4 regions of the Pantoea sp. X-Soil-ISGK-355 genome follow, and region 4 is predicted to be linked to each of the others. Evidence: riboswitches for the same ligand, from Rfam matches in the RefSeq annotation. Region 4 holds a riboswitch; each other region holds the start of a gene.
The links. A riboswitch is a leader RNA that binds a small molecule or an ion and turns the genes downstream of it on or off. The one in region 4 is predicted to bind thiamine pyrophosphate.
Positions count from the first base shown of each region.

Region 1: it holds a riboswitch for thiamine pyrophosphate, as region 4 does, so the genes downstream of both, AC6I8J_RS19595 (TenA family protein) here and thiC (phosphomethylpyrimidine synthase ThiC) in region 4, are expected to answer to the same signal.
Region 2: it holds a riboswitch for thiamine pyrophosphate, as region 4 does, so the genes downstream of both, AC6I8J_RS20780 (FAD-dependent oxidoreductase) here and thiC (phosphomethylpyrimidine synthase ThiC) in region 4, are expected to answer to the same signal.
Region 3: it holds a riboswitch for thiamine pyrophosphate, as region 4 does, so the genes downstream of both, thiM (hydroxyethylthiazole kinase) here and thiC (phosphomethylpyrimidine synthase ThiC) in region 4, are expected to answer to the same signal.

Region 1 is NZ_AP035972.1:182,999-190,245, forward strand. It holds gene AC6I8J_RS19575 (sensor domain-containing phosphodiesterase) at 1-1,594, shown strand, start outside; gene AC6I8J_RS19580 (ABC transporter substrate-binding protein) at 1,631-2,566, opposite strand; gene AC6I8J_RS19585 (ABC transporter permease) at 2,590-3,345, opposite strand; gene AC6I8J_RS19590 (ABC transporter ATP-binding protein) at 3,342-4,082, opposite strand; gene AC6I8J_RS19595 (TenA family protein) at 4,079-4,780, opposite strand; TPP riboswitch at 4,849-4,951, opposite strand; gene AC6I8J_RS19600 (6-phospho-beta-glucosidase) at 5,013-6,443, opposite strand; gene ascF (PTS cellobiose/arbutin/salicin transporter subunit IIBC) at 6,480-7,247, opposite strand, start outside.
Region 2 is NZ_AP035972.1:444,291-451,537, forward strand. It holds gene AC6I8J_RS20765 (HesA/MoeB/ThiF family protein) at 1-171, opposite strand, end outside; gene AC6I8J_RS20770 (thiazole synthase) at 181-939, opposite strand; gene thiS (sulfur carrier protein ThiS) at 942-1,139, opposite strand; gene AC6I8J_RS20780 (FAD-dependent oxidoreductase) at 1,123-2,067, opposite strand; TPP riboswitch at 2,199-2,318, opposite strand; gene AC6I8J_RS20785 (ArsR/SmtB family transcription factor) at 2,464-2,778, opposite strand; gene AC6I8J_RS20790 (alkene reductase) at 2,795-3,913, opposite strand; gene AC6I8J_RS20795 (hypothetical protein) at 4,119-4,847, opposite strand; gene AC6I8J_RS20800 (P-loop NTPase family protein) at 5,286-5,831, shown strand; gene AC6I8J_RS20805 (LysE family translocator) at 6,015-6,644, opposite strand; gene AC6I8J_RS20810 (efflux RND transporter periplasmic adaptor subunit) at 7,203-7,247, shown strand, end outside.
Region 3 is NZ_AP035971.1:2,673,327-2,680,573, reverse strand. It holds gene ahpF (alkyl hydroperoxide reductase subunit F) at 1-1,507, shown strand, start outside; gene AC6I8J_RS12350 (AEC family transporter) at 1,559-2,518, opposite strand; gene AC6I8J_RS12345 (hypothetical protein) at 2,616-2,813, opposite strand; TPP riboswitch at 3,112-3,209, shown strand; gene thiM (hydroxyethylthiazole kinase) at 3,244-4,041, shown strand; gene thiD (bifunctional hydroxymethylpyrimidine kinase/phosphomethylpyrimidine kinase) at 4,028-4,828, shown strand; gene AC6I8J_RS12330 (GntR family transcriptional regulator) at 4,881-5,567, opposite strand; gene AC6I8J_RS12325 (mannitol dehydrogenase family protein) at 5,655-7,115, opposite strand; gene AC6I8J_RS12320 (MFS transporter) at 7,182-7,247, opposite strand, start outside.
Region 4 is NZ_AP035971.1:271,395-278,641, forward strand. It holds gene thiE (thiamine phosphate synthase) at 50-676, opposite strand; gene thiC (phosphomethylpyrimidine synthase ThiC) at 679-2,601, opposite strand; TPP riboswitch at 2,689-2,789, opposite strand; gene rsd (sigma D regulator) at 2,942-3,448, opposite strand; gene nudC (NAD(+) diphosphatase) at 3,538-4,308, shown strand; gene hemE (uroporphyrinogen decarboxylase) at 4,349-5,416, shown strand; gene nfi (deoxyribonuclease V) at 5,419-6,087, shown strand; gene AC6I8J_RS01200 (YjaG family protein) at 6,151-6,741, shown strand; gene hupA (nucleoid-associated protein HU-alpha) at 6,930-7,202, shown strand.

The sequences.
Region 1 (7,247 bases), on a different replicon from region 4:
GTCACGGAACTTCGATCTTAAACAATCGACCCGTGATGAATCTCTTTGCCGCCACGTCGTTGATGGTGAGGGACATCTGGTGGTGGTTGACACCTTACTGGATGAGCGCTTTGTCACGCACCCGTTTGTGAAAGGCGATCCGCATATTCGTTTCTATGCCGGTGTCTCGCTGCAGAACCTCGACGGTGCGGTGCTGGGCACGCTCTGCGTCACCGATACCCAGCCACATCCCTTTACGGATGAGAAACTCGCCACGCTGCGCTCACTGGCTACGCTGGTCACCTCTTTTCTGGATGCCTGGAACAACGCGGGTTTTGCCGACGTCATTACGCACCTGCCGAATCGCCCACGCCTGATTCGTGATATTCAGCAACTTACCCTTGTCGCACCGCAGAGCCGCTTTCGCCTGATTCTTATCGACTGCCTCGACATCATTCGTGCCTATGAGCTTTCCCGTGCGGTGGGTATTGCGCCGATGGAGAAATTACTCAGGCAGATGGCGCAGGATGTGGCACACCGGCTCAATCTTCCGGAGAATGAGACGCTCTATACTTTCGCCCCAGGCCGTTTCGCCCTTGTTCAGCCCTACTCAGGCCGTTATTCAGCGCATAACATAAGCGATCTGTTCAAAGGCATGCGGGCCGATCTGGCGGAAAATATCACGCTCGATCTGGATGTCTTTACCGGCGAAACAGAGTTTGTACCGGGACAGATGGATGCCAACGAAACGGTACGTCAGGCCGTTAGCGCGCTACATGAAGCGATTGATGAGAACATCAGTGCGATGTCGTTTGATGAGAGTTACGACTCGCGGCGCACCGAAGACTTTTTGATCATGAATGATCTGGCTCAGGCGCTGAATAAAGATGAAGAGTTGTATCTCGCCTGGCAGCCTAAAGTGTGTCTCAAAACCGGTAAAACGGTCGGGCTGGAGGCCCTGATCCGCTGGAATCACCCTGAGCGGGGTGAGCTTTTCCCATCAGAATTTATTCCGTTAGCCGGTAAAACCAACCTGATCTCCGATCTGACCAACTGGGTTATCGATCACGCTGTTGAGCAGCTGGCGCGCTGGAATCGCGAGTACGACCTGATTCCGGTCTCGATCAACGTCAGTGAACGCGACTTTGCCAGGCCCGATTTTGCCGATCAGCTGGTGGCGAAATTAGCGGCAGCGCAGTTACCTAACTCGATTATGGGTATTGAGTGTCTTGAGAATGAGCTGATCACCAAAAGTGATGTGGCGATCAAAGGGCTGGAAGCGCTGAAGTCGCACGGCTTTATGGTCTCTCTGGATGATTTCGGCACCGGCTACAGCAATATCAGCTACCTGCAGGATATCCCGCTGGATGTGATTAAGATCGACCGATCGCTGATCTCGCGTATGGGCGAAGACGACGCATCTAAAATCATCGTCAGATGCATTATCCAAATGCTGAAAGAGCTGAATTACACCGTGCTGGCCGAGGGTGTGGAAGCAGAAGCCACGCTGGGACTGCTTAAAACCTACGGCTGCGATCAGATTCAGGGCTACTTCTTTTCAAAACCGCTGCCAGCCAGCGACATTGAACACTGGCTTTATCAGAAGTCACGCTAGTCAACCCGCCCGCAGCACTCGCTGCGGGCGCGCTTATCACTCACTGCCGATAGCGTAACGCTCAACCGGAGTGATGTGTTTAATCAGCTTATTATCAAACAAAAACTGCTCATAAGTCTGATAGCGTGCGCGATCCAGTTTTGCCGGATCGGCGGCGAACAGCGGCAGCGTAGCCTGCCATGCCTGATGGTTTAGCGGTGTATTCAGCTCAGGATGCGCCTGTGCAAATGCCTGCCAGCTCTCTTCAGGGTGAGCCTGCAACTGTGCATTCCCCTTTTTCAGTGCCCGCAGAAACTTTTTAATTTTTTCTGCATGCGCCTCATCACGGTTAGCAACGATAATCAGCTCATCATAGGCCGGCACGCCGTAATCCTCGACGTTTAACACCACCGGATCTTTGCCAGCAAGTTTCATCTCCAGAGCTTCGATATTGCGATAGCCACCTATCACCGCATCAACCTGCCCGGTCATCAGGGCGCTGGTGAGCTGAAAATTGACGTTAACCCGCTTTACCTGATCGGCCTTAATGCCGTCATGGCTCAGCATGGTCGCCAGCGTTGCTTCTTCAATGCCGCTGACGGAATAACCGATACGTTTTCCTTTCAAATCCGCTGGTTTTTTCACCGTTTTGTCCAGCGTCATCAGCGTATTCAGTGGCGTATTAATCAGCGTGCCCACACGCATCAGCGGCAGGCCCTGGTCGGCGAAAAAATGCAGCTGCGTCTGATACGTTATCGCTAAGTCCGCCTGCTTAGCGGCGACCAGACGCGGCGGCAGCGCAGGGTCGGAAGGCGGCACAATGTTAACCTCCAGACCCTCTGCCGCAAACGCACCGGTTTGCTGAGCCACCATAATGGGTGCATGGTCGGGGTTGATATACCAGTCGAGCACCAGCGTCAGTTTTTCCATCGCCTGAACCTGCGAGGCTAAGGAGGCGCTGAACAGCAGGACAAACAGGGGCATTTTAGTCATAGGTTGTCTCATCAGTAGGGTCGTCAGTGTGGCTCGGGAATCCAGGTAATCAGGCGGCGAAGCAGAAGGTCGATGATCAGCCAGAGGGTCAGCGTCATCAGCACCAGAATAAACAGGGCAGCGAAACAGAGGTCGCTCTGCATCCGGGCGTTGGCATTCAGCATCACGTAGCCCAGCCCTTCAGCCGATCCGACCCATTCACCAATGATGGCACCGATCGGCGCGACGGCCGCTGCCATCCGTAAGCCCGAACCCAGGGCGGGCAGTGCGGCTAACAGCCGGACATGACGCAGTTGTGCTATGTGTGAAGCGCCCATCGTGCGAGCCAGATCGAGATAGCCAGGCGTGACGCGACGCAGGCCATCAAAAAAAGCGGAGGTAACAGGAAAGAAGATCACCAGTACCGCCATCGCGACTTTGGCGCTCATGCCAAAGCCAAACCAGAGCACCAATAGCGGTGCCAGGGCAAATACCGGAATCGCCTGGCTGGTGATCACCAGCGGCATCATCCAGCGCTGTAACCACGGCGAAAAGGTCATGCCCAGTGCCAGCACCGCGCCCAGCAGCACGCCGAGCGCCATACCGATGAGGATTTCAGTCAGGGTGATCAGGCTGTGATGGCCGAGATAGCCAGCGTTGTCCCACAGTGCGGTAGCAACCGCAGCGGGCGAGGGCAGCAGAAAGGCCGGAACGGAAGTGAGTGTGGCGAGCCACCACAGCGTAATCAATCCGGCAGAGAGCATGACTCCACGGCGAAGCGCGGCGAAACGTAATCTCATCCGCCCAGCCTGCTTAGCTGTTTCAGCAAGGTGGCCTGACTCTGGATCACGCTGGTATCGTCTGCTGCCCGTGGTGGCTGGCCCTGGAGTGGCGGGCAGGTTTCAATGCCTGCTGAACCCATTACCAGCAGGTGATGACCGAGGCGACAGGCTTCCGCGGCATCATGAGTGATCAGCAGCACGGTATGTCCGGCCAGCACTTCTGCCGCCAGAGTCTGAATCTGTGTCCGGGTCAGTGCATCCAGCGCCGAGAAGGGCTCATCCATCAGTACAATGGGCTGACGGGTATAGAGGGTACGCGCCAGCGCTACCCGCTGACGCATACCGCCCGAAAGTGTCGCAGGTCGCGCACGGGCACAGTGGCTCAGGCCAACCCGCGCCAGCAGATGCTGCACCAGATCACGATCGGCTTTCTCACCTTTCAAGCGGCTGGCGAGGCAGACGTTCTGTTCCACCGTCAGCCAGGGATAGAGCAAATCCTGTTGCCCCATCCAGGCGATGCGCCCGGCCAGCGGCAGACCATCGCTGCCCTTAATTTGTCCCGAAGTGGGCGGCGTCAGACCGGCAATCACTCGCATCAGGCTGCTTTTACCTACGCCGCTGGCACCCAGCAAAGCGGTAAATGCACCACCCGCGATCTCCAGATTAAGCTCGCTGAACAATGGCTGCTGATCCAGCGTCAGGCAGAGCTGGCGAACGGAAATACCCGGCGGCACGGCATCGTTCAGCGGCTTCATGAGCTGCCCCGCAGACCGTCAGCATGATTAAGACCCATCTGCCAGAACGCCGCTTCCAGCCGGGTTGCGGTCGTAAAAATCTCCGACAGTGAGTTAATACGTTGTTCACCGGCGCGCTGCTGAGCCAAAGTTTCAAACAGCAACAGTGAGGAACCGACGCCCGTCAGGTAGGACTCATCGCCGTAATTCTCAATCCATGCCGCGTAAGGATTCCCCTCAAAGCAGGTCGCAGGATTGTCCAGCAGCCTCAGGCCGATTTCCGCATAACCGGCGACGCAGGGCATCAGCGCCGTCATCAGCGCCAGCGCATCTCCGGTGTGACCCACGTCCAGCACGTAGCGGGTATAATTGATTGTTTCCATTGCCTCAGGTTCGCTCGCCACCGCCTCTTCGCTGATGCCCCATTGCTGGCAGTAAGCCAGATGCAGCGGCAGTTCGCTGATAATGGCGTTCAGCGATGCCGTCGCGCTGCGTAAAGCAGCCGGTTCAGAGAGCTTACTGATCAACAGGCCCCACGCACGGGCGAAGTGCAGCAGGAACAAATAATCCTGGGTGAGATAGTGGCGGAAAGCGGCGGGTGGCAGCGTACCCTGACCGAGCTGCTGCACAAAATTGTGCCTGACATAATCGTGCCATTGCGTGCCCGCCTGCTGGCGCAGACGACCATAAAAACCGGTTTCGAAAAGCGGATGTGACATAGGATCTCCAGTAACAGGGAGATCCGGGCATAAGGTCTGGAACAGGGGATGAAGCAGGAGATGAGGCAGAACATCTGCCGACCCGTCCCTTCGCTGGCATGACCCAGATCAGGTTCAAAGGGTTCGGCTTGCGCCATCTCAGCCCATGACAGGACACCCCTCGGAGACATTCGTTATACGATATTTATTGCTGGAGTACAACGACACCAGTACGCGTTATTCAGTGACAATGTCACTCAAGATTGGCCCCGTTGCTGGCAATCACTTTCTTATACCACCAGAAAGACTTTTTGCGCGTGCGCGCCAGCGTGCCGTTACCCAGGTCGTCGCGGTCAACGTAGACGAAACCGTAGCGCTTGCTCATTTCACCGGTTGAGGCGGCAACCAGATCGATGCAGCCCCAGCTGGTGTAACCCATCACCGGCACGCCATCTTCAATGGCATCGCCCATGGCGCGGATGTGTTCACGCAGATAGCTGATACGATAATCATCATTGATCTCGCCATTCGCGTCGATTTCATCGCGCGCCCCCAGGCCATTCTCTACCAGGAAAAGTGGCTTCTGGTAACGGTCATACATCATATTCATAGTAATGCGTAAGCCCAGTGGATCGATGCCCCAGCCCCACTCACTGCGTGGCACATGGGGGTTGGTCAGGGATTTCACCACATTGGCTGCGCTGCTGTTCTGTTCGTTCATTTCCGCCGAGGCGCAGCGAGAGGCGTAATAACTGAACGAAACAAAGTCGACGCTATTTTTCAGGATATCGGCATCGCCATCAGCGATCTCAAGCGTAACGCCTTTTTCCCGGAACACGCGGGCGGCGTAAGCCGGATAGGCACCGCGTGCCTGCACATCAATGAAGAACAGGTTTTCACGATCCTTCTCCAGCGCCGCCCAGACATCCTCTGGTTTACTGGACCACGGATAAAAGTTGCCGCCTGCCAGCATACAGCCGATCTGATTTGCTGGATTTACTTCATGCGCGATCCGCGTAACCAGCGCGCTGGCAACCAGTTCGTGATGCGCCGCCTGATACTTCACCTGCTCCTTATTCTCACCCGGTTCGAACACCAGACCCGCACCGGAAAACGGGCTGTGCAGCAGGATATTGATCTCGTTAAAGGTTAGCCAGTATTTCACCAGGCCATCAAACGCCTCGAAACAACTGCGGGCATAGCGGGCAAAGAAGTCGACCATTTTGCGATTGCGCCATGAGCCATATTCGGTCACCAGATGCATCGGCACATCGAAATGACAGAGCGTAACCAGCGGTTCGATATTATATTTCCGGCACTCCTCAAAGACGGCACGGTAAAAAGCGATGCCTTCTGGATTGGGCGTCAGTTCATCACCGTTTGGATAGAGGCGGCTCCAGGCAATTGACGTACGAAATACGCTGAATCCCATTTCCGCCATCAGCGCAATATCTTCCGGATAGCGATGATAGAAATCAATGGCATCATGGCTGGGATAAAATTCATCATCCCGCAGCGTAAAGCGCTTTTCCAGACCCAGTTTGACCGCCAGTCGGTGTGGGCCATGCGGGATCATATCGACGGTGGTTGCGCCCTTTCCGCCCTCACGAAAACCGCCTTCACTCTGATTGGCGGCTAACGCGCCGCCCCATAAAAATCCTTGCGGGAACCTTGAATCAGACATGCAATCCTCTTTTCCGGGTCAGAATGACCCTTTCCTTTAGTGGCTATTAATCGCGTTGGTGCGTTCGGTAAGCGGCGCGGGATGCGCGGCGGTAGCGGATTCGGATTTCGTTTCAGTTTCCGCTTCAGGAATATCTTCAAACCCTAACAGCAGCGTCAGCACAAACGACAGCACCACCGACAACACCATAACCGCACCGACCCAGACGATACTGATGGGATTGCTGGGGTCAAAAAACTGAACGCTGGTGAAAAGGCCCGGTGAGGCCATTGAGTGGCTGGCCAGCCCGCCAATGCCCGCGACCGCGCCGCAGATAAAACCGCTGATCAGACAGGCGATCAGCGGACGTTTCAGACGAACCGCCACACCATACAGCGCCGGTTCAGAAATGCCGGCAATGATGGCAGACGCTGCTGCTGCCAGTGCCGTCTGACGCAGTTCGCGGTTTTTAGTGCGGAACGCCACTGCCAGCGACGATCCGCCCAGCGAGAGATTGGCACCAATTTCTGACGGCATCACCATGCCCTCTTTGCCGGTTTCAGCAATGGTCTGGATGATGGTCGGTGTGAACACACGATGCATCCCGGTCATCACCAGCAGCGGCCAGATGGCACCCATAATCGCGACGGAAAGCCAGCCAAGATAGCCATGCACGGTGTAAACCAGCGCAGAGATGCCGCTGCCGATCCAGATGCCAATCGGGCCAATCAGCACAATCGCGATAGGGGCAGCAATCAGCACAATCAACATCGGTTTCAGAAAGTTTTTGGTAACGGCCGGGGTAATACGGTCCACGCCGCGCTC
Region 2 (7,247 bases), on a different replicon from region 4:
CCGATCGCCATCGTAAAGACGAATAAATCCGATGCCCGCTCCGGCCAGCAATGGCAGCAGCGTCGCGCTAAGGCCGCCCGCACCCACTACCAGCACCCTTGCCCCGCTCAGGCGCTGTTGCCCCGCTTCACCAATCTCCGGCAGCATCGCCTGTCGCTGATAACGCGTCATCGCTGCTCCTTAACTGAACTGTGCCAGACCAAAAATGGGCGTAGAAGCTGACGCCATGTCGCGTTGCTCCATCAATCCTGCCTGAAACGCCTCGTACCCGCCGTGGATCGCGGCGGCAAAGGCACCCGCCATGCGCACCGGATCGCGTGCTTTCGCTACCGCCGTGTTAAGCAGCACGCCATCAAAACCCATCTCCATCGCCTGTGCCGCCTGGCCTGGCGCACCGATGCCCGCATCAATAATCAGCGGCACACCTTTAAACCACGCACGCATGGCGCGTAGTCCCTCTATATTGCGCAGCCCCTGGCCGGAACCAATCGGCGCGCCCCAGGGCATCAGCACTTCACAACCCGCTTCCAGCAGTTTCTCGCCAACGATCAGATCTTCGGTAGTGTAGGGAAAGACCTGAAAGCCATCAGCACAGAGGATTCGGGCCGCTTCAACCAACGCAAAGGGATCGGGCTGCAGCGTGTCGGCATGACCAATCACTTCCAGCTTAATCCAGGGCGTGTCGAACAGTTCACGCGCCATCTGCGCCGTCGTCACCGCCTCTTTCACCGTGTGGCAGCCTGCGGTATTCGGCAGAATCCGTTTATTGAGCTGCTGCAACAGCGTGCGAAAGGCACCGCCTTCGCTGCCTTCACGACGCAGACTGACGGTAATGATCTCCGCACCGGATGCATCGATCGCCTGATGCAGAATGTCCGGTGACGGATAGCCGGCGGTGCCGAGCAGAAAGCGTGATTGCGGGGCAAATTGATAGAACATGGTTAACCTCCCTGCATCGGTGACAGGATTTCCAGCTGGCTGCCCGGCTCAAGCTGCTGGCTGGCATAACGGCTGCGCGGCACAAACTCACCGTTCAGCGCAGTGGCGACGGTGCGCGGGTCAATCTGCTGCTCCGCCATAAGTTCCGCCAGCGTGATTGCGCTGGTTTCAATCATGCGTCCATTAAGTTGAACTCGCATGAGTCATCTCCTGAGTGAGTTGCAGCATGAGTTTTTCAGCCATGATCGGGGCCAGTAAAAAGCCGTGGCGGTACAGCCCGTTTAACGAGAAGCGGCCATTTTCATAGCGGACTTCCGGCAGGTTCTGACGGTAGGCGGGACGCAGACCGGTGCCACTCTCCACGATGCGCGCTTCAGCCAGCGCCGGATGCAGGCTGTAAGCCGCGCTCAGCAACTCCATCATCGCCCTGCCGCTGATCGGGCTGCTGTCGTGACTTTCGACCATGGTGGCTCCGAGCATGAAGTGGCCTCCGGCACGCGGCACCAGATAGCAGGGAAAGCGCGGATGCAGCAGACGGACCGGACGGGAGAGCTGTACGTCGGTTGATTGCAGGATCAGCATTTCGCCCCGCACGGCGCGCAGGGCGGGCTGATGATCAAGAGCGTGAATGCCGCGGCAGTCGATAATTTTGCCACCGGGTTTACCGCTGTGAAAGGGTACGCCAGCCTCCTGCAGTGTGGCGCGCAGTTGCTGCAGTGCGCCGCGCGGATCAAGATGCGCCTCTGCAGCAAAGAACAGGCCACGGGCGAAACGATTTTCCAGCGCCGGTTCGATGTCACCGGGCGCAACCCACCGATGCTGCTCCGTCATGCTGGCGAAGCGCGTCAGTTCGCGACTGTCTCGCGGCGGCGCAACCACCAGCGTGCCCTGCTGCTCAACGCCATCAACGCGTTGCGCCCACCAGCCCGCCGCATGCTGGCCCCATTCGATCACCTGCGGCGGCGCGCTTTCCGCTTCGCACCAGGGCGCAAGCATACCGCCCGCCCAGTGCGAGGCGGCACGACAGTCCGGCTGCGTAATAATTTCGACGGATTCTCCCCGCTCCCTGAGCAGTGTGGCGACGCACAGCCCGGCGACGCCGCTGCCGATCACCGACCAGCGGCTCATGGTGTCCACCGGAGAGGAAGAAAGAGGTTCAGGATGAGATAGTTCACTTTGGCCTCGTTATCAGTTAACGAAGACCCGTGATACGGAGGGAAAAGGCAGAGACGTCGCGAACGCGCCCCTGCGGCAAGTATCGGATGCGATACCCGTCTTCCTACGCCAGTATCAACTGGGTCAGGTTCTAAGGGTCGCTAAGCCGCGCACTACGCTATTAGCCTCTCAGTCTCTCTGGCGAGACTCCCCTGACGGCTTTAGTTGTAAGTTAAGCGGGCAGCTTCGTCAAGCCGCATGCGTGAAGACGCGCCAGAAATTCGGAGGATATGTGCAGGCGTTTACTGTGAGTGCAAAGGCTATGCATTCGCATATGAGAAAAGAGAGATGTGTTAAACGGCAGGTGCTCTAAAGCGCCTGCAGCGATTGTGTCACCACGTCGGTTATTTCACGAATACGCAATTCAGCGCGGCGATAGTAGGTCCATTTCCCGACTTTGCTGGCTTCGACCAGTCCCGCATTGTGCAGGGCTTTCAGACATAACGAGGTAGCGGGCTGTGATAAGCCCGCCTTGTCCTGGATGAGGGTGGCACAGACACCATACTGAGCGAAGGGATAGAGCTGCGAATAGCCCGCAAACGCTTCGTCAGGATTTTTAAGCCACTTCAGTACTGCCACTCTGGTCGGGTTGGACAGTAACTTCAGGGCATTTTCGGGGGACATGCCGCCTCACATAAGATCAGGATTGAAAAACAGGATAGTCAGTATAGCCTTTCTCAGTGCCGCCATACAGGGAGGCGTTGTCGACCTCATTCAGCGGATAGCCCGATTTAATGCGCGCAGGCAAATCGGGATTCGCGATAAACGAGCGGCCAAAACCCGCCAGGTCGCCCCAGCCGTTATCCAGCATACGCTGTGCTTTTTCCGCCGTGTAGCGACCGGAATAGATGATCGGCGATCGGAATGCTTCCCTCAGCGCAACCCGGAAACACTCTGGCATATCCGGGCTATTATCCCAGTCCGCTTCGGCAATAGAGAGATAACCAACTTCCAGCTCATTCAGAAGCTGAGCGGCGCGGATGTAGGTTGCGTGGGGATCGCTTTCAACCAGGCCAAGATAGACGCGCTCTTCGTCGGTACTCGAAAACAGCGGCGCAAACCGCACGCCAACACGGTGGCTGCCAAATACCGAGCTGACCGCCTCAACCACTTCACGCAGAAAACGCAGACGATTCTCTGCTGAACCACCATATTCATCCGTACGGAAGTTGGTGTGCTCCGAAATAAACTGGTTAATCAGATAACCGTTGGCGGAATGCAGTTCCACACCGTCAAAACCCGCCTCTTTTGCATTTTCCGCTGCGCGTCGGTAAAGCGCCACGATCTCTTTTACTTCCGCGTTGGTCAGTACCCGTGGTTCGCTGGGTGCGGTCAGTATCCCGGCACCGGGTCCGGTTTCAATAAATACCCGGACGTTATCAGCCGCGATGGCTGAAGGGGCAACGGGTGCCTGTTTACCGGGCTGAAGCTCATTGTGAGAGACGCGACCAACATGCCAGAGCTGACAGAAAATCGTTGCGCCTTCCTGATGTACCGCCTCTGTCACCTTTTTCCAGCCAGCGATCTGAGCGTCGCTGTGGATCCCCGGCGTCCATGCATAGCCCTGCCCGCGAGGTTCAATCTGGGTGCCTTCGGTGATCATCAGTCCCGCGCTGGCACGCTGGCGGTAATACTCCACCATCAACTCGCCGGGAATATTGCCCGGCTGTTCACTGCGACAACGCGTCAGCGGCGGCAATACAATGCGGTTACGAAGCGTGAGATCGCCCAGGTTCAGGGGGGTAAAAAGTGACGGCATAACAAAAGGTCCTCTGATGTGTAAGAGGCGCCATTATATTTACACATTTAAATTTGTAAATGTGTAATCAGTGCTTTTTGTTTTAGTCGGGTTTATCAGAGTGTCTCATCATACTAAACAGCCTCATCGTAGCAATCCTGCCGACGCGACGCTCAGGATGGCTTTATTGTCACGAAAGAGCCGCCAGCCGCAGGTTCATCACCTTTTAAGCTATGTATTTATCAGCGAACGCCTGCCACTGCTGGCGATAAACCTCCAGCTGTTTAAGTGCGTCATCGATTGAGGGTTGCGATTTGTTGCCCGGATTCGGTGTGGAACGAATCACATCAGCAAACGCACTGAAAATGGCGTTCATGTCACTGCCCGATTTTGTCGCTTCGAACATCCTGGCCCGTTCATTCTGTGGCCGCGCGGTGCCGCTCTTTACCTGGTTGAGATAATCACGCGCAGCCGCCACGATTTCGCGGGTGCCATATTGATGCGCAATATCCAGCCTCTGCTGTGCCCCCAGCAGCGTGCGCTCTTCGCGGAATGCCACTTTACCGTCGATCATCTCATCAACAATGCCCGTCGCCTGCTCCCACTTGTCCTCCGGAACATATTTCTCAATAAGTTTGTGCAGTTTCACTTGCGTTAACGTTATTGCCATCGCTTCAGAGGTATCGCTGTTATCGTACTGATTTTGTCCCACCTGACCTTCAGCGAGCACCTGATGAAGTGCGCCCGCAAACTCATCCATACTGGCCTGGGTGTTATCTGTCGTCATGTCCACCAGGGGCCGGAATGTCCTTGCATCCCAGTTAGTATAGGGATCATTGAAAAGCGCATAGCCGAGGTTAAACGTGGGTCCCTGATTAGCGGATCGACTTGTCAGCAGACCTTTCAGATTTATATCCTGCTGTTCAGCTGAGACAGGATCAGCTACGACCTGCATCAGGCGGTCTCTTGCCGCCTGAGAGATGTTAACTACAGCGTCAGGAAGCGTTTTTCCGGTAATTGACTCGGTATTGACGCCTGAAGATGGTTTGATTACACCGGAAGTAGCATAGCTATTTGCCACGCCGTCTGTAAGTCCATTGATTAACACCATAATGCCCTCTACGGTTTGATGAATTGAGTAATTAATCGGCAGGATGTAACAAACCTTTACCGTGAAAAATACAATCCGTAAGGCGGGTGACTTCTTTGAAAATCAGATCATCAGGTTCGCTTTGGCATAACTTTGATTCATAATGCCTTCAGAAACCCTTATTTTCGCCTCCTGCAGGTCAACACATTCCATATAAGATTAAAAACTTGCGAAATGCATAGAAAAGCATCATGTCAGCAGGCCGTTATTCCTTTCAGACAAGGCAAATTCAAAGGACATATTATGAATAGTGCACTGACTTTAGAGGCGCTGGGACCACGTATTTGTATTATGGGTCCTTCAAACAGCGGTAAATCCACCTTAGCAGAGGCTATTTCCCGCAAAACGAATTTACCTGTTGTTCATCTTGATCAACTTCACCATCTTCCAGGTAGTCAATGGATTCCCAGAGCGCCGGAAGCATTTCGCCATTTGCATGCGGATGCAGTGAGTCAGGAAAAATGGGTGATGGAGGGAAATTATACAAAATGCATTGAGGAACGATTTGCTCATGCCACGGGATTGATTCTTCTGGATGTAAAAGTGACCGTGGCACTGCTGCGTTATATTCGCAGGTGTTATTCATCCACACCGCGAATAGGGGGTCTCGGCATCAGCAGAGAGTCCGTAAGCCTGGAGATGCTTAAATATATTGTTCGTACTGCCCCGCAGAATCGTAAGTACCATCAGACGCTTTACGATCAGGTCAGATTGCCAAAAGTTCTGCTTAATTCTCCGCACGAGATTAAAGCCTGTTCAGAATACTGGGGCTTACAGTTAAAAAAATAAGTAAACCCACACCGCTTCGATAAATCACCCATCTATAAGCTCGTCAGCAAGTCAGCGCGATAACCTGTTGGTTTACGCCATGACATTATCAGGGTTGCATCGCCTGCTGCCGCTCCGGCTCATCATCTGATCGTTCCTCGTAAGGAGTCAAAACGGATGACGCTCCGTCATCATTAGCCGTAATTAGTTACGGCTGAAGACCAGTTTCAATCCTGCCAGCGCAAAGCAACAGGCTAGCAGCGCATCCAGCCCGCGACGAATTCGACGGTAAAAAGCGCTCATTACAGCCGTCGAAAATAGCAAAGCATAACCACCGAATACAACCATGCAGATCGCCGCACAGCCGCAGATAATCATTGGTAACGTCGAGGTGACCGCTTGGGGTTTAAGGGCAAATGACATAATCGCCACCCAGGTCAGAATCGCTTTGGGGTTGCCGATATGCATCAGGATACCCTGACGGAACAGGCTACCATAAGCGACCCGGGCATCGCTGGTTTTAAACTCTCCGGCTTCCGTACGGCGTAACGCAGATTTACCGGCTTTAAACGCCAGCCAGAGCAAATATAATCCGCCGCCAATTTTCAACGCAATCAGCAGTTGAGCAAAGGTTGTCAGTATGGTCAGCACACCGCAGGCTGCCAGCAGCGCCCAGATCATCGACCCACTCACGACACCCGCAGCCAGCGCCAGCGCGGCACCTCTGCCCTTTTCCATCGCTGTCCCCATTATCGCCATATTGCTCGGTCCGGGACTGGCCGTGGCAACAAAATAGGTCGTAAAGATCAGGATTAACTCGTGTGAAAGCGCCATATTTTTCTCTGCGATGCGGGATTATCGATATGTTATATCCGCTGGCAAAGAAATTTACTATTCATTAACACATTGCCGGTTTTTACGGAGGAGGCTTAATAAAAAGGGCAGGCATCAGGTACGGCAGCGATAAGCTGTATTCACTGAATGACAGGGGCGCGTTAACGGCTATACAGACCTTGTTTTCCGAAAAAGCGGGAGGAACATCGATCTGCCTGACATCCCTCGCGATTTGTGACCTAATTTCATAATGGTCACTTTAAGTCAATCAGGGTCAGCGACGTTAAGGGAACAGGATCTGCCGATACCCATCTGCGGCTGAATCATAGATCCACCTGGCTTGCCGCCCCAAAAATGCAAGGTGCACAGGAACCGTTTTCATTGCCCGCAGCCTCGGATATTCTCCTGCTCAGCTGCCACAACCTTTTGTTATGACTCCTTTACAGTGACATGCCTTAATTTGTTGATGATAAAAATCCAGCCATAAGTGACCATTGACTTAATTAGTCACAAGAATGAGAATGCGCAAACTATCCTGTTACCGCTTTAAGGGAACTTATGCTCAGGCTTAAATCCGCCACCCTTGCTGTTTACGTGTTGCCG
Region 3 (7,247 bases), 2.4 Mb from region 4:
TGAGTTGATCGCCACCCTGGATGAGGGTGCAAAATCAACCGAGATTCGTGAACTGTTGGTTGATATCGCCGGCCTGTCTGACAAAGTCAGCTTCCGCGAAGAGAACGATCGTCAGGTGCGTAAGCCCTCATTTCTGATCACTAACCCAGGTTCGAACAGCGGCCCGCGTTTTGCCGGTTCCCCACTGGGCCACGAATTTACCTCACTGGTGCTGGCGCTGTTACAGACCGGTGGGCATCCGTCGAAAGAAGCACAGAGCCTGCTGGATCAGATCGCGGCGCTGGACAGTGACTTCCATTTCGAAACTTACTATTCACTCTCATGCCATAACTGCCCTGACGTCGTACAGGCGCTGAACCTTATGGCGGTGATTAATCCGCGCATCAGCCACACCGCTATCGACGGTGGCCTGTTCCAGAACGAGATTCAGGAACGTAACGTGATGGGCGTGCCAGCGGTTTACCTCAATGGTAAAGAGTTTGGTCAGGGTCGCATGAGCCTGGCGGAAATCGTCAGCAAAGTGGATACCAATGCGGATAAACGTGCGGCAGAAGAGCTGAACAAGCGTGACGCGTATGAAGTCCTGATTATCGGCAGTGGTCCGGCGGGCGCAGCGGCAGCCATCTACTCAGCACGTAAAGGCATCCGTACCGGCCTGCTGGGTGAGCGTTTTGGCGGCCAGGTGCTTGACACGGTCGATATCGAAAACTATATCTCCGTACCGAAAACCGAAGGGGCAAAACTGGCCGGTTCACTGCGCGCACACGTGGATGATTACAACGTGGACGTCATTGAAAGCCAGAGCGCCATCAAACTGATCCCGGCAGCGAAAGAGGGCGGAATGCACGCCATCGAAACCGCCTCCGGCGCAGTATTGAAATCCCGCAGCATCATCCTGGCGACCGGCGCACGCTGGCGTAACATGGGCGTGCCGGGTGAAGAAGAGTATCGCACCAAAGGCGTGACCTACTGCCCACACTGCGATGGTCCGCTGTTCAAAGGCAAACGCACAGCGGTGATCGGCGGCGGTAACTCCGGCGTGGAAGCGGCCATCGATCTGGCCGGTATCGTTGAACACGTTACGCTGCTGGAGTTTGCCGGTGAGATGCGCGCCGATCAGGTGCTGCAGGATAAGCTGCGCAGCCTGAAGAACGTTGATGTGATCCTGAACGCGCAGACCACTGAAGTGAAAGGCGACGGCACCAAAGTGACCGGCCTGCACTATATCGACCGTACGACGCAGACCACCCACGAGCTGCCGCTCTCCGGTATCTTCGTTCAGATCGGTCTGCTGCCGAACACCCCGTGGCTGGAAGGCGCGGTTGAGCGCAACAAAATGGGTGAGATCATCATCGATGGTAAATGCGAAACCAGCCTGAAGGGCGTGTTTGCTGCGGGCGACTGCACCACCGTGCCGTACAAACAGATCATCATCGCCAGTGGTGAAGGTGCTAAAGCCTCACTGAGCGCGTTTGACTATCTGATTCGTACCAAATCGGCTGAATAACATTTAGTTAGCCAGACAATAGCCCTTCAGCACGCCTGCTGAGGGGCTTTTTTAATAGCCCGCCAGTGTCATCAGCATCATCCATATCGGCGTCGTCACCGCCGCAAATACCGTTGAAAACAGCATACTCGCCGCCGCCGGGCCGGTAATGACATTGAACTTCTGCGACATCAGATAGACGTTAACCCCGACTGCCATCGATCCCAGCAGTACCACCACTTTACTCTCCAGCGGTGGCAAATCGGTCAGCCACGCGATAGCCCATACCGTCATCGGCTGCAGCACCAGCTTCAGCAGGCAGAGGGTATAGCTCTCTTTAAGTCCTTCCCGCACCCGATAATGCGCCAGGCTCATGCCCAGCGTCACCAGCGACAGGGGCGCGGCCAGTGAAGCCAGCATCTTTAACGGTTCTGCGGCCAGCATCGGCAAAGGACGCTGCAGAAAACTCCAGGCCGTCCCGCTGAGAATGCCGATGATGAGTGGATTCTTTACTACCCCAATCAGGGTGCGCCACACGCCTTCCAGCGAGAAGCTGCCCTGTTTCGCCCATTCGACCGAAACGGTGAGTAAGGTCCAGAGGATCAGGCTGTTAAATACCAGAACCAGCGCCACCGGGGGCAGGGCTTCTGGCCCCAGCAGTACTGTGGCCACCGGGATCCCCAGCATCACGTTATTGGAAAAGATGCCGCCCAGCGCAAAAACCGACGCCGCTACGCCATCCAGATTGAACAGCCTTGTTGCCAGCAGTCGCCCCACGATAAACACCAGCAGGCAACTGCCGAAGAAGGCCAGCAACAGGCGCGCATCCACCGGCGGACTTTGCGAGAAGGTGCTCATCACCCGAAACAGCATGCAGGGCAGTGCGACGTTAAATACAAAGCGGTTCATCCCTTCGCTGATGCTGGCGGGCCATTTTCCGAGGCGCGTCAGACAGTATCCCAGCAGGATCAGGATAAACAGCGGGGCTGACAGATAAATTTGATGGCTTAAGCTTTCAAACAGCAGTGGCATAGAGAGAGTCTGGTCAGGCGATGATTAGTTACCAGACTAACAAATTGCTAACTAACTGTTAACTTGAACTGTGTCTGGAATGACCGTTGCCCGGACACTAACCTAACCAGCGGCGTGCCTGTCTGTCACTGATATCCCGATAATAGACCCGGTGAATAATTTCGCCACAGCCTGTGCAGCGGGCGGAAAGATAGGTGGAGAGGTACTGTCTGCCATTGGGTGCCACGGCACCCTTGCGTTCAATATTAATCTCCTGCCATCGATGACGGTGTGGAATAAGCGCTAAAAATCGCATCATACGTCCTGAATAGTATGAAGTTCCGCTTCAGAAGTTTTTTAACTCCATGAAATAACGTGTTTTTTACGATAATGCTGCGAGCAGGTTAGTTATTATGGGGTCACCAGAGTCACTGCGGGAAATATTACTCATCAGGGTAATAAACACTTCTACTTATAAAGAGGTATTCCGATAGCCCGCAGCATTAAGCCTTTTTTTGTACTGCTGAGAGTTGATCGGGATCATGTGAATTGTTTCAGTTCCGATTATTTTCCAGGCTTGCTTTAACAGTACGGCTTGCCTATGCTGCAAGCCGTAACACGACTCGGGGTGCCCTTCTTAAATGAAGGCTGAGAAATACCCGTATTACCTGATCTGGATAATGCCAGCGTAGGGAAGTCTGATGCCTGACCGCATTCGCCTTCTTGTTCGCCGGTTGGGAGCTACGATGACACATCAATCTCAACACCTTTCTGCTGCGCACTTCGCGCCCGTTCTGCACACTTTCCGCCGTCAGTCACCGCTGGTGCACTGCATGACCAATGACGTGGTCCAGAACTTCACTGCCAATGTGTTACTCGCGCTCAATGCCTCACCGGCAATGGTGATCGATGCTGACGAAGCGGCACAGTTCGGCCGCTTTGCCGATGCGTTGCTGATTAACGTGGGCACGTTAACCCGCGAGCGCCAGCAGGCGATGCAGGCTGCCGTTATCGCGGCTAATCAGGCGGGCACCCCCTGGACACTCGATCCGGTTGCCGTCGGCGCGCTGACGCTGCGCAGCGACTTCTGTCAGCAACTGCTCAGCCAGCAACCGGCGGTGATTCGGGGAAATGCGTCAGAGATTCTGGCGCTGGCACAACAGGCCGGCGGCGGGCGCGGTGTCGACACGCTGCATCAGGCGGATGCAGCACTCAATGCGGCCCAACAGCTCGCGGAAACCTGGAGCACGCTTGTGGTCGTCACCGGTGAAGTGGACTACGCCACCGACGGCCGGCGACTCCTTGCCATAACCGGTGGAAGCCCGTTAATGACGCGCGTGGTCGGAACCGGCTGCGCACTTTCTGCTGTAGTGGCGGGATTCACTGCTCTGCCAGGCGATCGGCTGATGAACGTGGCGGCGGCCTGTCAGATAATGGCCCTGTCGGGTGAAAAGGCAGCGGCGCAGGCAGCCGGACCCGGCAGCTTTGTCACGGCGTTTATTGATGCACTCTGGACGCTGGAGGTAGAGCATGAAGCGCATTAATGCTCTGACGATTGCCGGTACCGATCCCAGTGGCGGCGCGGGCATCCAGGCCGATCTGAAAACCTTCTCAGCTCTGGGTGCCTACGGCACCAGTGTGATTACCGCGCTGGTGGCACAAAACACCCAGGGCGTGCAGTCGGTTTATCGCATTGCGCCTGACTTTGTTGCCGCCCAGCTCGATTCGGTACTGGATGATGTGCGTATCGACAGCGCAAAAATCGGCATGCTGTCTGAAACGGCCATTGTGGAACAGGTTGCAGCCCGGCTGAGGCGTGCTGAGATCCCGTTTGTCGTGCTGGATACGGTCATGGTCGCGAAAAGTGGTGATGCGCTGCTTTCGCCAGACGCCGTGGCCAGCGTACGGGAGCAGTTATTACCGCAGGTGTCGCTGATCACGCCAAATCTGCCGGAAGCGGCGGCGTTGCTGGATTGCGCTATCGCCACCAATGAGGCAGAGATGCGCGAGCAGGGGCGGGCCTTGCTGGCACTCGGCTGTCAGGCCGTGCTGATGAAGGGCGGTCATCTGGCGGCGTCGGAGAGTCCGGACTGGCTGATTACTCACTCAGCGGAACAGCGATTCAGCACGCCACGCGTGCATACCCGTCATACCCATGGCACCGGCTGCACGCTGTCGGCCGCCTTAGCCGCGTTACGTCCGCGCCATACTGACTGGGCAGAGACGATTGAGGAAGCGAAAAACTGGTTGCAGCAGGCGCTGTTACAGGCGGATTCGCTGGAGGTCGGGAACGGCATCGGACCGGTGCACCATTTTCATCAGTGGTGGTGACGGCGAAGGTCCGCATCGACCTGGTAATCAGGCGGTGCGGGCAGTTTCCGTTTCAGGGCGCTTCAAACCAGGCGCTGTTACGCTCGGCAATCGGGGTGATTGAGAAGATCATCTCCTGCAGGTGACGACGCATCGCCGCTTCGGCGGCATCGGCGTCATGGCGCTTCAGCGCGGCAAAAATCTCTTCATGCTGCTCAATCAGCCTCTCCGGTGGTGAGACTTCACTCAGCGTCAGAAACCGCACCCTGTCCATAGCCGCTTTTATGTTTTCCACCGTCTCCCAGGCGAGCTTGCAGTCAATGCTTTCAGCGATCAGGCGATGAAACTCATCGTCCAGAGTGAGGAAAGCCTGGCTGTCATGCCGCTCAGCGGCCATGCGCTGCAGCTGCAGATTATGTTCCAGTGCCATCAGGGCGGGATCGTCAATCTCCACCGCTGCCCGCCGCACTACCGACACTTCCACCGCCTCACGGATAAACCGGCCATCCGCGACACGTTTAGCGGAGATTTTGCGCACGAAGGTGCCGCGCTGCGGCAATACCTGTACCAGTCCGGCTTCAGCCAGCTTTATGAACGCTTCACGCACCGGCTGGCGTGAGACGTTGAAGCGTGCTGAGACCTCTTTTTCAGAGAGCAGCGAACCTGGCTGAATTGCGCAGGTAACAATATCTTTGCGCAGATAACGGTAAATCTGCTGATTTACCGGTTCGCTGGTAGTAATGGTATAGGCGATCGACATGCAGCAATATCCATATTACGGCTGACCGGGGCCAGCGCGATGGGAAAGTGTCAGTCTAATCAGCGCGCTGCGTCTGCGCCAGCGCTTTTAGCCGCGGTTGAGACACTGATGCACTGTAGCACGCGCGCCCTGGGTGGTGAGTTGCTGATACCAGACAGTCAGTCGGGCAACCACGTCGCTATTCTGCGCCAGATCCTCGCCGAATACTTCGCGGATGGCGAGCAATGCCCGCACGCGAGACTCACCTTCTTCACTGGCGGCAACGCACTCTGCGAGCTGCGCTTTCAGCGGATCGCGGATGTCGATCGGCTGACCCTGTTCATCGACGCCGCCGACATAGCGCATCCAGCCCGCTACGCCCAGCAGCAGCAGGTCGCAGTCACTACCGCGCTGCAGGTGCCAGCGCAGGCTATCGAGCATACGCTGTGGCAGTTTCTGTGTGCCGTCAGTGGCAATCTGTCCGGTGCGATGTTTAATGGCGCGATTTTCATAACGCGCAATCAGTGAATCGGCATAGGCGTTGAGATCCACGCCCTGAGTGCGCAAAGTAGGAGCCTGCTCATCGATCATCAGTGAACGGGCGGCGGCGCGGAAATGGTGATCGGCCATGCAGTCGCTGATGTATTCATAACCGGCAAGGAAGCCGAGATAGGCCAGGAAAGAGTGGCTGCCATTCAGCATGCGCAGTTTCATCTCTTCATAGGGCAGAACGTCACTGACCAGTTCTGCGCCCGCGTTTTCCCACGCCGGACGACCATTGACGAAGTTATCTTCAATCACCCACTGGAAGAAGGGTTCCGCTTCAACCGCAACCGGGTCGCTGGAACCCAGGCGCGCGCTCAGGGCCGCAAACGCCGCATCGGTCATCGCCGGAACGATGCGATCGACCATGGTTGAGGGGAAGGTAATGTGCTGCTGAATGTACTCTGCCAGCGCCGGATCCTGCTGCCGCGCCAGTTGCACAATCACGTTGCGGGTGACATGACCATTTTCCGGCATGTTGTCACAGGACATCACGCTGAAGGCAGGTAGCCCCTGGTCACGGCGGCGGCGGATCGCGGCCAGAATCAGACCTGGCAGCGAGCGTGGCGCATCCGGATGCTGCAGGTCATGGACGATATCGGGATGATCGGGATTTAAATTGCCACTGGCGGGCTGATGACAGTAGCCTTTTTCAGTGACGGTCATGGAGACAATCGCCACTTCAGGCTGACTCATGGCGTTAATCACCGCCTCAATACCGTCACTTTTACCGTGCAGCGCCTGGGTAATAACGCCAATTACCCGGGTATGCAGGGAATCATCAGCCATCTCGGTGAGGGTATAGAGCAGATGCTGCTCACGCAGAGCCTGAATCAGCGCGCCGCTGTTGAGGTTCACTTCGCAGTATCCCCAGTCGCTACCCTGTTCAGCCAGCCTGTCGCTGCAAAGTGCCTGATGAGCGCGATGAAAAGCACCAAAACCGATATGCACCATGCGGGTTTTTAACTGGCTGCGGTCGTAAGCGGGGCGCCGGACCTCAGCGGGGAGGCAATCAATCTGTAACATAGTCCGTCCTTATGGCAAACGGGGCGCAAAGCGCCCCAAAACATCGTTCTGTTAGCGGAACAACACTCAGACCGAAACCGGTTTATCCTCAGGTTTCGGACTGCGAATCACAAACAGCACCAGGAAAGCCCC
Region 4 (7,247 bases):
TGGCTTTACCGATTTTGCAGCCGCTATGCGCGACAGGTTCCATAAATGCTTAGTCGCCTGGTCCTGCCAGCGCCAGAAGGGTGCGCGTTGCGGCACGCCAGTCATCTGCCTGAGTAATCGCACTCACCACAGCAATACTGCCTACGCCGGTGGCCAGCACCTCGGGTGCCCGCGCAATCGAGATACCACCAATCGCCACGGTGGGAATATGCGTCAGCCGTGTCAGATGCCGTTTCAGCTGCTCAATGCCCTGCGGCGAAGAAGGCATCTCTTTGGTCTGCGTCGGGAAAATATGCCCAAGTGCGATGTAAGAGGGCTGGATTGCCAGAGCGCGATCCAGTTCCGCATCGTCATGGGTGGAGAGCCCCAGACGCAATCCTGCCTGATGAATGCGAGCAAGATCGGCGACATCGAGATCCTCCTGACCCAGATGTACGCCATAAGCCTGATGTTTAATCGCCAGCTGCCAGTAGTCATTGATAAACAGGCGGGCGTCGTAGCGTTTACCTAACGCAATCGCCTGAGCAATGGCGGGTTCGGCGACCTCATCAGGCCGATCTTTGATGCGCAACTGCATCGTGCGAACGCCCGTTTCAAGCAGGCGTTCGATCCACTCGGGGCTATCAACCACCGGATAAAGTCCCAGGCGCGGGACGGTAGCGGGAAATGCGGGCATCGTTACTCCTCCTTAATGGCATCGGCGGGGTGATAGAGCTCACCGCCGCGGCTGCGGAAACGATCTGACACCTGCGCCATGCCCACTTCAACCGGCTCGGCACGGGCATCCTGGCGTGTCGCAAACTCGCGCACCTCCTGGGAAATTTTCATCGAGCAGAATTTAGGGCCGCACATTGAGCAGAAATGGGCCACTTTGCCTGACTCCTGCGGCAGGGTTTCATCATGCATTGCCCGCGCCGTATGGGGATCCAGCGCAAGGTTAAACTGATCTTCCCAGCGGAATTCAAAGCGTGCTTTAGACATGGCGTTATCACGGATCTGCGCTCCAGGGTGGCCTTTCGCCAGATCGGCAGCATGCGCTGCGATTTTGTAGGTGATCAATCCCTGCTTCACGTCCTCTTTGTTCGGCAGACCCAGATGCTCTTTGGGCGTGACGTAGCACAGCATGGCACAACCAAACCAGCCAATCATGGCGGCACCGATACCCGAGGTGAAATGGTCGTAGCCGGGCGCGATATCAGTGGTCAGCGGCCCAAGCGTGTAGAAGGGAGCTTCATTGCACAGATCGAGCTGTTCAGTCATATTACGGCGGATCATATGCATCGGCACATGTCCCGGACCTTCAATCATCACCTGAACGTCATACTCCCAGGCAATACGCGTCAGTTCGCCCAGGGTACGCAGTTCGGCAAACTGCGCCTCATCGTTGGCATCCTGAATGGAACCCGGACGCAGACCATCGCCCAGCGACAGGGAGACATCGTAAGCGGCGCAGATTTCACAAATCTCGCGGAAGTGCTCATACAGGAAGCTCTCCTGATGGTGGGACAGGCACCATTTCGCCATGATCGAGCCACCCCGCGAGACAATTCCCGTGAGGCGTTTCGCCGTCATCGGGACATAACGCAGCAGTACGCCCGCGTGAATAGTGAAGTAATCGACGCCCTGTTCCGCCTGCTCCAGCAGCGTGTCCCGGAATATTTCCCAGTTCAGCGCCTCGGCCACGCCATTCACTTTTTCCAGCGCCTGATAGATCGGCACGGTCCCGATGGGCACCGGGCTGTTTCGCAAAATCCATTCTCGCGTTTCATGAATATAGCGACCGGTAGAGAGATCCATCACCGTGTCGGCACCCCAGCGGGTCGACCACACCAGCTTTTCTACTTCTTCCTCGATAGAAGAGGTGACTGCCGAGTTACCGATGTTGGCATTGACCTTGACGAGGAAGTTACGGCCAATGATCATCGGCTCCGATTCAGGATGATTGATATTGGCAGGGATAATGGCGCGTCCGTCAGCGACCTCCTGACGGACAAACTCGGGTGTGATATCGGCGGGCAGATGCGCGCCAAAACTGTGCCCCGGATGCTGTTGCAGCAGCACCTCACTGCGGATTCGCTCACGGCCCATGTTTTCCCGCAGGGCGATGAACTCCATCTCCGGGGTAATCATGCCCTGACGGGCATAGTGCAGTTGCGTGACACGGCGGCCTGCACGGGCGCGTCGCGGTGTTGGCAGGTGATCGAAGCGCAGATGATCCAGCCCCTCGTCAGCCAGTCGCTGCTGGGTATAGCCCGAGCTGTTCTGCTCAAGAAGCTCACTGTCGTCGCGTTCAGCAATCCAGCGTGCGCGCAGCTTTTCCAGACCGCGATGCACATCAATCTGTGCCGCGGGATCGCCATACGCACCTGCCGTATCATAGACCGGCACCGCTTCATTTTGCTCATAGAGAGGCTGTTCTTTGTTGCCGCCGATATGGGTCGGGCTTAGGGTGATTTCACGCATCGGCACGCGAATATCTTCCCGGCTACCGGTAATCCAGACGCGACGGGACTGAGGAAAAGCACTGCCGCTTTGCAGGGAATCGATAAATTCCTGCGCCTGGGTACGCTGTTCACGACGGGACATTTTTGGGTCAGACATAGCAATCTTCCTGTTAAGGGGGAACGATGCTTGTCCGGAGTTCGGAAGGAGTAACCGTATAGACAGCACAGGCATGCTGGCATACAGAGAAGTTTTACTCTTGTTCCCTACGCAGGTTCTAACCTGGTCAGGTTCCGCGGATCCCGAATTAACGGTCTCAGCCCAACTGGGCACTCCGACAAGAAGCGGTTTTTTCGCGGGTGTCTGATAACAGACTCGGGCGTAAAAACCTCACATTTCAAAGCTAAAATAAAAAAGGTTCTTTGGAGAGCGCTCCTCAGAACCTGTTCAGCATAAAAGGGCTACAGGATAATCTCAAGCCCTTTGCCATTGTTAACCACTAAGCCGGACGCGCGATTTGGCTGTCATTCGCCACTGGTGGCGTAGCAAGCTGGTTATCCCAGGCCAGCTGAATCAGCTTATCTTCCAGCGTAAAGCGTGATTCCAGCACTTCACCCACTTCGGAGAGAGCCTGCTGGAAGGTCATGCAGTTTTCATCATCAATGGCCTGCTGCAGGTGACCGTCATACAGCTGCATCAGACGCTCAGTGTTTGCCTCCAGCGGAGGGTAGATCTGCGCGGCGGCGATCATCGGGCTGTCGCCACTCATTTCACTGATCACGCGCTCATAGATACTGAAGTGACCGGCAGAAAGATAGTCGACCAGGCCGTGACAGAAGTTGTCGAGTGCCTGCTCATCAAGACGCGTCAGCGCCTCTTTTTTAGGTTTAAGACCGACCAGGTGATAATAGGTCACCAGTAGCTGGCGACGCGCTTCAAGCCACGAATCGACCAGTTCATTACTGCCACCTACGCGTTCAGCCAGGACGTCTAACTGGTTAAGCATATCTAACTCCATGTGAGTTATAGTTGTTTATCTACACACTTAACATCAGGGCTTCAGCGTGCGAGTTGACGCTAAGGATGACGAAATAAATGCAATGCGAAATCTCAAGCGTAGACGCTGGATGGTGGATTGTCAGCCATGAACAAAAACTTTGGTTGCCACAAGGTGATTTACCCCACGGAAACGCCGAAAAATTCGGTTTAACTGGCAGTAAGGCCCGGACCATTGGTGAATGGCAGGGCGAAAAAGTCTGGCTGATTTGTGAGCCGCGTTCCTCCGATATGTTCTCCGTGCGACAGCTGATCGATCAGGATGTGGCGCTGTTTCAGCTGGTGGGTCGCGGTGTACAGCTGGCGGAGTTCTACCGCTCTCATCGCTGGTGCGGCTATTGCGGACATGAGATGCACCACAGCAAACATGAATTTGCCTGTCTCTGCAGTCATTGCCGTGAGCGTTACTATCCGCAGATCGCGCCCTGCATCATTGTGGCTATCCGTCGCGGCGATGAAATCCTGCTGGCGAATCATGCCCGCCATCGCAACAAGGTCTACACCGTGCTGGCCGGTTTTGTGGAGGTCGGCGAGACGCTGGAGCAGGCCGTTGCCCGGGAAGTGATGGAAGAGAGCAATATCCGCGTCAAAAACGTCCGTTACGTGACCTCCCAGCCGTGGCCCTTCCCGCAATCGCTGATGACGGCGTTCATGGCGGAGTATGACAGCGGCGATCTGCAACATGACGGTAAAGAGCTGCTGGATGCCGCCTGGTTCCGTTTTGATGCGCTGCCTTTGCTGCCACCGCCAGGCACGGTAGCGCGCCGCCTGATTGAAGATACCGTCGCCCTGTGCCGCGCCGAAGCGTGAAAGTGCTACACTACACGCCTGTTATTGAGAGAGTGTTGAGATGAGTGAACTGAAGAACGATCGTTATTTGCGTGCCCTGTTACGTCAGCCGGTTGATGTCACGCCGGTATGGATGATGCGACAAGCCGGGCGCTATTTGCCGGAGTACAAAGCGACACGCGCCCAGGCGGGTGATTTCATGTCGCTGTGTAAAAACGCCGAGCTGGCCTGTGAAGTGACCCTGCAGCCGCTGCGCCGTTATCCGCTGGATGCCGCCATCCTCTTCAGTGACATCCTGACCATTCCGGATGCGATGGGACTGGGTCTCTACTTTGAAACCGGCGAAGGCCCGCGTTTCTCTAATCCTGTGACCTGCCGCGCTGACGTTGAGCGTTTGCCGGTGCCCGATCCTGAAATGGAGCTGGGCTATGTGATGAATGCGGTCCGCACCATCCGTAAAAACCTGAATGGCGATCTGCCGCTGATTGGCTTCTCAGGCAGTCCGTGGACGCTGGCCACCTACATGGTGGAAGGCGGCAGCAGTAAGGCCTTTACTAAAATTAAGAAGATGATGTATGCCGATCCGGCGACGCTGCACGCGATGCTGGATAAGCTGGCCGACAGCGTCATCCTCTATCTCAACGCTCAGATCCGCGCCGGAGCGCAGTCCGTCATGGTCTTTGATACCTGGGGCGGCGTGCTGACCGGTCGTGACTATCGCGAATTCTCCCTGCACTACATGCACAAGATTGTCGATGGCCTGCTGCGTGAAAACGACGGCCGCCGCGTGCCGGTGACGCTCTTTACCAAAGGCGGCGGACAGTGGCTGGAAGCGATGGCTGCCACCGGTTGTGATGCGCTGGGTCTCGACTGGACCACCGATATTGATGATGCACGCCGCCGCGTAGGCGACAAAGTTGCGCTGCAGGGCAACATGGATCCCTCTATGCTCTATGCGGCACCTGAACGTATCGAGCAGGAGGTGGCCGGTATTCTGGAGCGTTTTGGCTCAGGCACTGGTCATGTCTTTAATCTGGGGCATGGCATTCATCAGGACGTTCCGCCCGAAAATGCCGGTGTCTTTGTTGATGCTGTGCATCGTTTATCGCGTCCCTGGCATCAGGAGTAATTATGGACATTGCCGCACTTCGCGCTGAGCAGTTACAACGCGCCGCTGACGTGGTGCGTGAAGATGACTTTGACGTTCTGCCGCCCCGCTTTATTGGCGGGGCAGACGTTGGGTTTGAGCAGGACGGCACCGTCACGCGGGCGGCGATGGTGATACTGGAATATCCCTCGTTAAAACTGGTGGAGCATCGCATCGCGCGCGTTGAGACCACCATGCCCTATATTCCGGGCTTTCTCTCCTTCCGTGAATATCCGGCGCTGATGGCTGCCTGGCAGATGCTGGAGCAAAAGCCTGATCTGTTGTTCGTGGATGGACACGGTATTTCGCATCCAAGACGGCTGGGCGTCGCATCGCATTTTGGCCTGCTGGTCGATGTGCCCACTATTGGTGTTGCGAAAAGTCGTCTCTGCGGGCGTTTTGACGATCTGGATGCGCAGCCTGGCAGCCGTCAGCCGCTGATCGACAAAGGTGAGCAGATAGGCTGGGTATGGCGCAGCAAGCTGCGTTGTAATCCGCTGTTTGTCGCCACCGGTCATCGTGTCAGCCTGGATACGGCGCTGCAGTGGGTCGAAAACTGTACGCGCGGTTACCGGTTGCCGGAACCTACCCGCTGGGCCGATGCGGTTGCCTCTAACCGAACCGCTTTCCAGCGCTGGCAAAACGCGCTTTAACACTGTTTGTGCTGCGGTTTTGCAGTTACACTGCGGCCAGAGAAACGAATAAGAGCCACCTTTATGTTACAGAACCCCGTTCATCTGCGTCTGGCGAAGCTGGAAAGCTGGCAGCACCTGACTTTTATGGCCTGCCTGTGCGAACGCATGTATCCCAACTATCGCGCATTCTGCGAGCAGACTGAATTTGCCGATCCGGCACTCTATCGCCGGATTCTTGATCTGATCTGGGAAAACCTGACGGTCAAAGATGCGAAGATTAACTTCGACAGCCAGCTGGAAAAACTCGAAGCCGCCATTCCTGATGGCGATGCATTTGAGGTTTACGGCGTTTATCCGGCTATCGATGCCTGTGTGGCATTAAGCGAAGTCGTTCATGCGCAGCTGAGCGGCGAAACGCTTGAGCATGCTATTGAAGTCAGCGAGACCTCAATTACCACCGTCGCTATGCTGGAGATGACCCAGGCTGGACGCGAAATGACCGATGAAGAGCTGCGTGAAAACCCGGCTATCATCGATGAGTGGGACCTCCAGTGGGAGATTTTCCGTCTGCTGGCGGAGTGTGAAGAGCGCGACCTTGAATTGATTAAAGGTCTGCGATCTGACCTGCGTGAAGCGGGAATTAGTAACATCGGTATAAATTTCCAGCAGTAAGGCGATAAAACGTGACTTCAGGCCCGAATTAGCGCGCCTGAAGGCTTCACATTGGCCCCCTGTCTGGTCTACATTTGGGGGGCTGAAAATTGTGGCTATCGGTGCGTGCAGGCAGAAGAGTGCCAGAATATGGCTTTTCCCTCGCACTCGTTGCTTAGCAAGCGATAAATACACTTTAAGGATAACTTATGAACAAGACTCAACTGATTGATGTGATCGCAGAAAAAGCTGACCTGTCTAAAACCCAGGCAAAGGCAGCGCTGGAATCGACTCTGGCTGCGATCACTGAGTCTCTGAAAGATGGTGATGCTGTACAACTGGTTGGTTTTGGTACTTTTAAAGTGAACCACCGCGCTGAGCGTACCGGTCGTAACCCGCAGACTGGCAAAGAGATTAAAATCGCTGCAGCAAACGTACCGGCATTCGTGTCTGGTAAAGCGCTGAAAGACGCCGTTAAGTAAGACGTCGCACTGCGGTTAAGCTTTAAAACAGGGGGCGTTTCGCCC